DNA from 3 places in the Streptomyces sp. NPDC005761 genome. Region 3 is predicted to be linked to each of the others. Evidence: riboswitches for the same ligand, from Rfam matches in the RefSeq annotation. Region 3 holds a riboswitch; each other region holds the start of a gene.

Evidence for each region. A riboswitch is a leader RNA that binds a small molecule or an ion and turns the genes downstream of it on or off. The one in region 3 is predicted to bind cyclic di-AMP.
Region 1: it holds a riboswitch for cyclic di-AMP, as region 3 does, so the genes downstream of both, ABZ434_RS31120 (transglycosylase SLT domain-containing protein) here and ABZ434_RS01900 (transglycosylase family protein) in region 3, are expected to answer to the same signal.
Region 2: it holds a riboswitch for cyclic di-AMP, as region 3 does, so the genes downstream of both, ABZ434_RS13810 (LysM peptidoglycan-binding domain-containing M23 family metallopeptidase) here and ABZ434_RS01900 (transglycosylase family protein) in region 3, are expected to answer to the same signal.

What each region holds. Positions count from the first base shown of each region.
Region 1 covers NZ_JBEXXX010000049.1:12,302-15,784, forward strand. The annotation lists gene ABZ434_RS31115 (esterase) at 1-836, opposite strand, end outside; gene ABZ434_RS31120 (transglycosylase SLT domain-containing protein) at 1,030-1,908, opposite strand; cyclic di-AMP (ydaO/yuaA leader) riboswitch at 1,914-2,098, opposite strand; gene ABZ434_RS31125 (ABC transporter ATP-binding protein) at 2,396-3,229, opposite strand; gene ABZ434_RS31130 (iron ABC transporter permease) at 3,237-3,483, opposite strand, start outside.
Region 2 covers NZ_JBEXXX010000011.1:137,976-141,458, reverse strand. The annotation lists gene ABZ434_RS13815 (SGNH/GDSL hydrolase family protein) at 1-740, opposite strand, end outside; gene ABZ434_RS13810 (LysM peptidoglycan-binding domain-containing M23 family metallopeptidase) at 965-1,900, opposite strand; cyclic di-AMP (ydaO/yuaA leader) riboswitch at 1,906-2,058, opposite strand; gene ABZ434_RS13805 (tyrosine-protein phosphatase) at 2,539-3,351, shown strand; gene ABZ434_RS13800 (DUF6126 family protein) at 3,373-3,483, opposite strand, start outside.
Region 3 covers NZ_JBEXXX010000001.1:423,450-426,932, forward strand. The annotation lists partial or broken gene ABZ434_RS01890 (cytochrome P450) at 85-408, shown strand; gene ABZ434_RS01895 (transglycosylase family protein) at 503-1,426, shown strand; cyclic di-AMP (ydaO/yuaA leader) riboswitch at 1,728-1,899, shown strand; gene ABZ434_RS01900 (transglycosylase family protein) at 1,904-2,632, shown strand; gene eno (phosphopyruvate hydratase) at 2,919-3,483, shown strand, end outside.

The DNA of each region.
Region 1 (3,483 bases), on a different contig from region 3:
ACGGCCGGACCGCCGCGCAGGTCGTGGTCGTAGCGCAGTCCCTGGACCTCGCCGAAGAAGAGCGCGGACCAGCCGTGGCCCGGCTCCTCGCCGGCGGTGACACCGGAGATGACCAGGTCGGCGAGGCCGCTGCCGTCGTAGTCGCCGGTCGTCATCGCGCGGGGCACGATCTCGCGCCCCGGGGTGCCGGGTACGAGGCTGCTGCGCGAGGCGGGATCCTGCCGGGTCCCGTCGTCGTACTGGAACAGGGTGAGGTCGGTGCGGCCGGTCACGGCCAGTTGGTCGCCCGGGATGTCGGGGCTGAAGTGCGCGGCGGCGAGAGCGGTGCCGAACGCGGCGCCGGCGACGGGCTCCTGGGCCTGCAGCCAGTCGCTGCCGGCGCCGGAGAGCCCCTCGGCGGAGCCCCACAGGACGACGGCGCCGCCCGCGTCGGCCACCGGCTCGATGTCCTCGCCCGGGAGGCCCACGACCGCGTCGTCGTACCCGTCCCCGTCCAGGTCGCCGGTGGTCAGGGCCCGGCCGAAGCCGTCGCCTGCCTCGGCGGCACCCGGCACCCCGGTGGTGTTCTGGCTGAGGACCGTGCCCCGGGTGGTACCGATGCCGCCCGGGCCGCCGTACTGCACGCTCACGTAGCCCGCGCCCTTGCTGCCGCCGATGGTCCCGCCGGGCGCGCCGATGAGCACGTCCTCGTAACCGTCGCCGTTGAAATCGGTGTTGCGGTCGGCCGCGCGCGTTCCACCGGGGGTGCCCGCGTAGGCGGCAGGCGCGGCGATGGCCGCCCCTGCGATCAGAAGGAATGAGGCCGCGACAACGGCGGCCGGACGGTAGGTGCGCACGAGCGGCTCCTCGGTTCAAGGACGACCGGGCGAGTCCGGGGGACGCCAGGAGGAGCCCGTTGGCCTCCTGGCGCCCTGTTTGACCGGCACCGCGGCGCAAGGGTTGTACGGCATGGCAAAAGGGGTGGAAGGGAGCAGCTCAGCTCCCCTCCACCCCTGTTCACGACTCCGCCCGGGGCGGAACCGCGGTAGGTCAGTAGGCCCCGAAGACGTTGTCGATCGAGCCGTACGTCGCCGCGGCGTAGTTGCACGCGGCGGTGATGTTGGCGACGGGGTCCAGGATGTCCAGCGAGGTGCCGGGCACGTGGTACGCGTCGAACGTGGGCTGGATCACCTGGAGCAGGCCCTTGGACGGGGTGCCGGCGACCGCGTTCGAGTCCCAGTTGTTGACGATCTGCGGGTTGCCCGAGGACTCGCGCATGATGTTGCGGTGGATGCTGTCGTAGCTGCCGGGGATGCCGTGCTCGGCCATGACTGCGAGGGACTCCTTGATCCAGCCGTCGAGGTCGTCGGTGTACGCCGTCGCGGTCTGCGCGGGGGTGGTCTCGGCGGTCTCCTCGGCGACGGGCGTCGCCGTCCGCACGGAACGGTCGGCGCGGTCGGTGCTCTCGGCACGGTCGGCCGACGGCTGCGAGGCGCTGCCGGACGCGTTCTCCGCCTTGAATTCGCTCTTGGTCGCAGCCTTGGGGGCGGCGGCCGTGGACTTGGCGCCGATGGTCAGCTTCAGGCCCGGGTGAATCAGGTCGGGGTTACCGCCGACAACGCTCCGGTTGTCCTTGTACAGCTGCTCCCAGCCGCCGTCGAGGGAATGCCCGCGGGCGATCTTGGAAAGCGAATCCCCGGACACCACGGAATAGGTGGTGGTCGCGTCCTTCTTGACGGCAATTGCCTTGCCGGCCACGGAAGTCGAGGCTGCGGCCTTTTCGGCGACGACCGACTGGACCGGCGCTGCGGAAGCCGATCCGGCAGCGATCAGGGGGAGCGCGAGAACCGCTCCGCCCGCGCTCACGGCGATGAGGCCGCGGGTCAGGGGGGTGGACTTGGAACGACGGTGCTGACCCTTGATGGGCATGGCGCTTTTCCTCTCCGCCGCCTGCGAGGTGAGCTGTCGGGTTCGGACTGGAGATGTCCGGCCGCACATGGCGACTTAACCCCTAGCCGCTCCGGTATTCCGGAACGGCGGCAAACCTGGGTCCCCCGCTCCTGCCGTACGTGAAGTGGTCGGGTTACCGGACGGCGGCAGGATTCGGCGTTCCATCCGGATTGACGGTGACCGTAAGCGAGAAAGGCCGGGCGGAACAAGCCCGGAATTCCTGATCACAATTGATTCGCAAGATCAAAGAAAGGAAATGTGCGACGCCGGTCACATGCGCGCGGGTCAACTTTCTTGGGGCGACAGGGAACCGACGCCTCCGGTTCCGCGTCAGGCACGGCAAACGTGACGCTGACCACTGCGCCCGAAACGGGTGATTTGCCGGATTCCCAGGAGGTGCGGCACGAATGAATACCGCACGGACCAGCATTCGTTACATGCCCGAATAATCGCCCAAGTTAGGACATTACGGAGCGAGCGTCGGCCGTGCCGCCGCATCGGCACGCGTGCGCGGCACGACGACCGGTGAGCCGTCGCCCGGCGCGGCGAGGATGTCCGCGTCGAGCGCGTACAGCTCCTTCACCAGGGCTTCGTCGACCGTCTCCCGGGGAGCGCCCGTGGTGACCACGCGGCCGCCCTTCATGGCGACGAGCAGATCGGCGTACCGAGCGGCGGCCGCGAGGTCGTGCTGAACCATGACGACGGTGCGGCCGGTGGCCGCGACCTCGCGGACGAGTTCCAGGACCTCGATGGCATGCCCGAGGTCGAGGGCGCTGGTCGGTTCGTCGAGCAGCACGACGGGGGTCTGCTGGGCGAGGACCATCGCGAGCCAGCAGCGCTGGCGCTGGCCGCCGGACAGCCGGTCGATGCGCTCCCCCGCCAGTGCGGTGGTACCGGTGGCGTCGAGTGCGTCGCGCACCACCTGCTCGTCCTCGCGCGACCACTGACGCAGCAGCCCCTGGTGCGGGCTGCGGCCGTAGCGCACCAGGCCGGCCACGGTGACCGCCTCGGGGGCGCGCGGCGACTGCGGCAGCAGCGCGACATGGTGGGCGGCGCGGCGGCGGCCGGTCTCCCAGATGTCCGTACCGCCGACCAGGACCGTGCCGGACTCCGGGCGGTGGAGCCGGGCGACGGTCCGCAGCAGGGTCGACTTCCCGCAGCCGTTGGGGCCGACGATTGCGACGACCTGTCCGGCGGGGACGGTGAGGTTGACGTTCTCGACGACGGGCCGGCCGGGGTATCCGGCGTGCAGGCCACGGATTTCGAGACCGGCCTTCGTACCGGTCGGATTCTCGGTCATGTGCGGCTCACGCCTTTCCGGCGGCCGGGTCGGGCCGCAGCAGTACCCACAGGAGGAAGGGGCCGCCGAGGACGCTGGTGACGACCCCGACGGGCAGTTCGACCGGCGCGGCGACGCGTCCGATCGCATCGGCCGCGGCGATCAGCGCGGCTCCGGTCAGCGCCGAGCCCGTGACCGGGACGCGGGTGGGGCCCGCCAGCCGCTGGGCGAGGATCGGTGCGGCGAGCGCCACGAAGGCGATGGGGCCGCCGACC
Region 2 (3,483 bases), on a different contig from region 3:
ATGTCGTCGCGCCGTACTTCGAGCGTTCGCCGCTGTGCCTGCGGCGGCCACTCCTGGTCCGGGTCGGCGGGCACGTCGATGCCGAGGACCTGGGCGGCGCGCAGCGCGACCCTGGTGTGTCCTTCGGCCGAGAGGTGCAGCCGGTCGTTGTCCCAGGCCCGCCGGTCCTGGACCGAGCGCAGGGACCACAGGTCGAGGACCGGGCAGTCGTAGCGGTCGGCGATGGACCGCACATGAGCGGTGTAGGTGGCGATCTTGCCGCGCAGGTGGCGCAGCACGGGAACGTTGCGGGTGTCGAACCCGGTGGTGACCATGACGGTGCCGACCGACCCGGTCAGATCGGCGACCGCTCGCTCGAAGCGCTCGGCCACGTCGTCGGGGTCGGTGCCCGGCCGGATGATGTCGTTGCCGCCGGCACAGAAGCTCACCAGATCCGGGGCGAGCAGCTTGGCGCGCGGCACCTGCTCCTCGACGATCTGGTCGAGGAGGCGACCTCGTACGGCGAGATTGGCGTACCGGAAGTTCCCGTGTGCGGATACCGCGCCGCCCGTCGGTGCGCCGGAGTCCGGGAGCTGGTCCGCGAGAAGTACCGCGAACCGGTCCGCCCAGCCGAGAAAGGTGCCGCCCGGGCCGGGGTCACCGACTCCCTCGGTGAAGCTGTCGCCGATCGCCGCGTACGACCCGATGACGCCGTGTCGGTTGATGACGCCCTGTTGGATGTTGTTCGAATCGTCTGCCACAAGGGCCTATCCTGCACCGCCGAATGTGACCTACGCGACCGTAATATGGGGTTGACGGGTGGTGAGATAGACCACCCGGTCAGTTTTTGGTAAAGGGGGAATAAGTGCGGTCGCCGCTCAGCACCGCAGCCCGGCGCGGGCAACGGCAGAGGGACGGTGCGCCGCCGCGCACCGTCCCTCTATGCATTGCTCAGGCCCGGGTCACCGGACCGGTGTTGCCCGGATCAGACGTTGACGCCGTGCGACGCCAGGTAGGCGATCGGGTCGATGTCCGAGCCGTACGCCGGACCCGTGCGGATCTCGAAGTGGAGGTGCGGGCCGGTGGCGTTGCCGGTGGCGCCGGACAGGCCGACCTGCTGGCCCGCGGTCACGGTCTGGCCGGCCGAGACGGAGAGCGAGGACATGTGGCCGTACTGGGAGTAGTGGCCGTCGGCGTGCTTGATGACGACCTCGTTGCCGTACGCGCCGCCCCAGCCGGCGGTGACGACGGTGCCGGAGGTGATCGCCTTCACGCTCGTGCCGGTGGACACGGGGAAGTCGATGCCGGTGTGGCTGCCGCTGGACCAGTTGGCACCGGAGGCGCGGTAGGCGGTGGTGTGGTTGCCCGGGACCGGGTGGACGTAACCGGAGTCGTTGCTCTGGGCGGCCGGCGCCGAGGTCTCCTCGGACGACGAGGCGTCGGAGGAGGAGTCGGAGGCCGGGGAGGCCTTCGTCTCGGTCTTGACCGGGGCCGACGGAGCCTTCGACGGGGTGGTGGAGCCCGTGGAGGTGGTCGAGGTGTGGCCCCAGGCCTTGCCGCCGAGGGTCAGCTTCATGCCCGGGAAGATCAGGCTCGGGTTGTCGCCGACGACCTTGCGGTTGTCCTGGTACAGCTTCTCCCAGCCACCCTTGAGCTTGTGCTCGGCAGCGATCTTCGACAGGTAGTCGCCGGAGACCACGGAGTAGGTCGTGGTGCCGGCCTGCTTCTTCGCGACCGGCTTGGCCGGGGCGGCGTGCACCGCGGCCGACTTCGAGGTGGCCGGAGCGGCCTGCTCCGCGGCGTGGGCACCGGTGGCGCCGAGCAGCGGAAGCGCGATGACGGCTCCGCCGGCGCTCGCGGCGACGACGCCACGGGCAATGGTGCTGGACTTGGGACGACGGTGCTTACCCGATATGGGCATGAAGGTTTTCCTCTCCGGCGCCTACGAGGTGAGCTGTCGGGTTCGGACTGGAGATGTCCGGTCGCGACTGGCGCGACTTCACCCCGAGCCGGCCGGTTTCCCGGTCGGCGGCTTACCTGGTTCCCCCGCTCCTGCCACGCGGTGAGTGGGTGCGAATTCCGGGCGGCGGCAGGATTAGGCGGTCCGTCCGGATTGCAGCGAACGTAAGCGAGCCGGGACGGCGGAAACAAGCCACAGGTTCCGTACGGGATTCCGCTCCGGAAAATCCGCGAGGAATTCCGGTCACACTCCGTGGATTACGGATCTTGGCTTTCCGCGCGGCGCACGGAATACCCAGCCGCCCCGCCGCCACACACCGTCACGGATATGATCCCGCTCACGAGAGGGGGATCATCTCCCGCACAAGCAGGGCATGTTCGAATAAAAGAGCTCAATACGGACATGTCATGCTCATCGCGCCGTCCGTCGTCGGGGCGCCGGGGCGGATCCAGCCCCTCCCGCCCGGGCGGCCACGGATCGACGCGCGGCCTCGAAGTGGCGGCCCGCCCAAGATGATTGCCTGAGGAATCAATGTCGTATCGTCACGAGAGTGGACCCGCGGGCGACACGCGCCGGCGGCAGAGCCTCCAGGAGTGACCGTGACGCAGCAGGTGCCGCAGACCCCGTCGACGGAGCCCGTGCTGGCGGGGGTCCGCAACTTCCGCGACGTGGGCGGCCTGCCCACCTCGGACGGCCGCCGGGTGCGCTACGGACGCCTTTACCGCAGTGGTCACCTGGCTCACGCCACGGCCGAGGACGCCGTGTTCCTCAGCGGTCTCGGCCTGCACACCGTCTTCGACTTCCGCAATGTGGCCGACCACAAGCTGGACGGCCTGGACGTGGAGCTGCCGGGCGTACGCAATGTGAGCATCCCGCTCAGCGACCCGGCGGACGGCGCGGAGTTCTGGCGGATGGTGCGCGACGGCGACATGGACGAGCTGCGGTCGATCCTGGCCGGCGGCAAGGGGACCCACCGCATGATCGCTTCGTACCGCCGGATGATCCTGGAGCGGACGGCCGAGCACAGCCGGGTGCTGCACGCCCTGGCCGAGAACAGCGTGCCCGCACTGATGCACTGCGCCGCGGGCAAGGACCGCGCGGGGCTCTCGATCGCGGTTTCCCTGCTCGCTGTCGGCGTCGAGCGCGAAGCCATCGAGGCCGACTACCTCAAGTCCAATGACGCTCACCGCCGCTACAAGATCCGCCGCAGCGACACCTCCGCCGCCGGCATGTCTCCCGAGGTGATGGAGCTGCTCAATCCGCTCTTCGGCGCCCACCCCGACTACATCGCCGCCGCCTTCACCACCATCGACGAGACATGGGGCAGCACCGACCGCTACCTCGCCGACGGCCTCAAGATCACCCCTGCCACGCGGGAGCGGCTGCGCGAGCGCCTGCTCGACGAGGTCTGACCGGACGGGCGGGGCCCACGGCTACTGGTTGTGCATCCCCACGGCGAAGAGCAGGTAGAGGAAGCCCGCGACGACGTGCCCGGCCACCAGGTAGGCGAAGAGCCTGATGACGAGCCCGCGGGGCATCTTCTT
Region 3 (3,483 bases):
CTTGGCAGTCCACTTTCGGCGCGAAGCGAGGCCCCCAAGGGCAGGGGAGCGCCGTGAGCGTCCCAGCGGTCGGCAACGGGCGGCCCCGTTCTCGTCGTGCTCGCCGCCGCCGACCGGGACCCGGAGCGCTTCGAGGGGCCGGACGCGCTGGACCTTGCGCGGCGTGACAACCAGCACCTCGGTTACGGTCACGGAATCCATTACTGCCTGGGAGCACCGCTCGCCCGGCTGGAGGGGCAGGCCGCCCTCGCCACGCTCCTGAAGCGTCTTCCCGACCTGCGACTTGCGGCAGAACCTGACGATTTGCGCTGACGCGGCGGGCTCATCATGCGTGGACTGCGCACACTTCCGGTGGAGTTCACCCCCGGAGTGCGTTTCGGCGAAGGTGACACTCTGTCAACTCTGTGACTTTTACGTGATCTCCGCTGCATCGACTTGTGACACACGTTCGAGTCCCGCTAGGTTCACCGTTCGACTCGTCAGTCACACGGAAGGCAACTCCATGGGCTCCGCGAACGGCAGACACCGTCGCCCCCGGCAGGCACCCGCGATCATCGTCGCCGCAGGCGTGACCGGCTCGGCCATCGCCATCCCGCTGCTCGGTGCGGCAGGCGCGCACGCCGCCGACGCCTCGACCTGGGACCGCGTGGCCGAGTGCGAGAGCGGCGGCATGTGGAGTGCCGACCTCAGCAACGGCTACTACGGCGGCCTGCAGTTCTCCCAGGAGGTCTGGAAGTCGTACGGCGGCGAGTCGTACGCGGAGCGTGCGGACCTCGCCAGTCGTTCGCAGCAGATCGCTGTCGCGGAGAAGGTCCTGGAGGACCAGGGGCCGAAGGCGTGGCCCAGCTGCGCGGTCATCTCGGGCCTCGTCGCGGACAGCGGCCTGCCGGGCGTGGATCCGGGCAGCACGCCGTCCGCCGAGCCGACAGGGACCCCGGACCCGTCCACGAGTGCCGGCCCGTCCGAGGACGCGACCCCGTCGGACGGCGCGTCCTCGGAGGCGAAGGCGCCGACGGGCGACGCGAAGGACAAGGCCTCCGAGCCGGACGCCTCCGCCTCGCCGTCCGCCACGCCCTCGGGTGACGCCTCCGGTGCCGAGGGGAGCCCCTCCCGGGGGCAGGAGAAGGCCGGCAAGCATCGCGGTACCCCGGCGCCCGAGGGGACCAGGGACGCCGGGCGAGGCACCGACCGGGACGCGGGGCGGCACGCCTCGCGAGGTGACGGTGACGCACGCGACACCGCTGCCCCGGCTTCTGACGGGACGTACACCGTCCGCGACGGCGACAACCTCTGGGCCATTGCTGATGCACAGAAGCTGTCGGGCGGGTGGGCGGCTCTGTACGAGGCCAACAAGGCGGAGGTGGGCTCCGACCCCGACCTCATCCTGCCTGGCCAGAGCCTCGACCTCGGAGTGAAGGCTGAATGAGCGCGGTCTGATGATCAGCTGAAAGCACCCCAAAAATTGGGGTAGTTAAGAGGCCTATGTCCCACTTTTGACTAAGTGAGACATGGGTCTCTTTGCGTGAACTGGCACATCTTGTCCGGGGGGTCCCGCCGCATCCGTTCCCACCTGCGCAAACAGGGGTTCTTCGGGTGCAAGGAAGGGGCGTTTGTCCGGTATGTCCATCTTTGGATATGAGGGTTGGGTGTGTTTACGGTCGGAACCGCTCGCACCGCGGGCCCCGTCGACCGTCACGCCGAATCCTGCCGTCGGTCGAAGGGAACAGACGCGTAAAGCGCCGTAGGCAGGAGCGGGGGACCCAGGTAGGCGCCGGGCCCGGTCGTCGTAAGACGCATCAGGACCGGCTTGGGGTGGAGTCGCGTGCAAGGACGTGCGACCGGGCAACTCACTTGGCCCGAACCCGACAGCTCACCTCGTAGGCGTCGGTGAGGAGAAGTCTCGATGCTGCTCAACAGCAAGGGCAACAAGCACCGTCGCCCGTCCAAGGCCGTCCGTATCGCCACGCTCGCCGGTGTCACCGGTGCCGCCATCGCCGTGCCCCTGATGGGCGCGACCGGCGCCTCCGCCGCCTCCGTCTCCACGTGGGACGCCGTCGCCCAGTGCGAGTCCGGTGGCAACTGGTCCATCAACACCGGCAACGGCTACTACGGCGGCCTGCAGTTCTCGCAGTCGAGCTGGGCCGCCGCCGGCGGTACCCAGTACGCGGCCCGCGCCGACCTGGCCACCAAGGCCCAGCAGATCGCCACCGCCGAGAAGCTCCTCGACATGCAGGGCCCGGGCGCCTGGTCCTGTGCCGGCGCCGGCAACCTGAGCAACGACGGTGTCGACCCGGGTGTCGACGCCGGCTCCTCCGCCGCCAAGGCCGCGCCCAAGCAGGAGTCCGCGCCGGTCCAGAAGGCCGAGCCGAAGAAGGCCGAGCGCACCGAGGCCCCCGCCACCAACCGCTCGGACCGCGCCGCCGCCCCGAAGAAGACCGTCACCACCCCGACCGGCAAGAAGGTCGCGAAGGGTGACGGCGAGTACAAGGTCACCGCCGGCGACACCCTGAGCAAGATCGCCGCCGACCACAAGGTCAAGGGTGGCTGGGAGAAGCTCTTCAAGCTGAACAAGGACATCGTCACGGACGCCGACCTGATCTACCCGGGTCAGCAGCTCCACCTGACGAAGTAGTCGCGATCCCTCCTCGCTGATCACCCCGGCCGCCCCGGCCCGGTGCGCATCGTTCCCCCGTGCGTACCGGGCCGGGGTCGGCCGGTTTTGGTGTCGATCGTTCAACTGTTGTCGTTACTGGCCAGTAAATTTCTGGCCTTTTGCCCTGCTGTGCCTGCCCTTGGGTCCTTTTTCGTCCCAGGGGACGGGCGGTCGGCCGGTTGGGGCGGCCGGGCCGGTTAGGCTCTTGTCGCAAGGCCAAAGCGACCCTGCACCACCAGCGTCACATCCCAGAAGGAGATGCCTCGTGCCGTCCATCGACGTCGTCGTAGCCAGGGAAATCCTCGACTCCCGCGGAAACCCCACGGTCGAGGTCGAGGTCGGCCTCGACGACGGCAGCACGGGCCGTGCTGCTGTTCCGTCCGGCGCCTCCACCGGCGCGTTCGAGGCCATTGAGCTTCGCGACGGCGACCCCAACCGCTACCACGGCAAGGGCGTCGAGAAGGCCGTCCTCGCCGTGATCGAGCAGATCGGCCCGGAGCTCGTCGGCTACGACGCGACCGAGCAGCGGCTGATCGACCAGGCGATGTTCGACCTGGACGCCACGGAGAACAAGGGCTCGCTCGGCGCGAACGCCATCCTCGGCGTCTCGCTCGCCGTCGCCCACGCCGCCTCCGAGGCCTCGGACCTGCCGCTGTTCCGCTACCTCGGTGGCCCGAACGCGCACCTGCTGCCCGTCCCGATGATGAACATCCTCAACGGTGGGTCGCACGCCGACTCCAACGTGGACATCCAGGAGTTCATGATCGCGCCGATCGGTGCGGAGTCCTTCTCCGAGGCCCTGCGCTGGGGCGCCGAGGTCTACCACACGC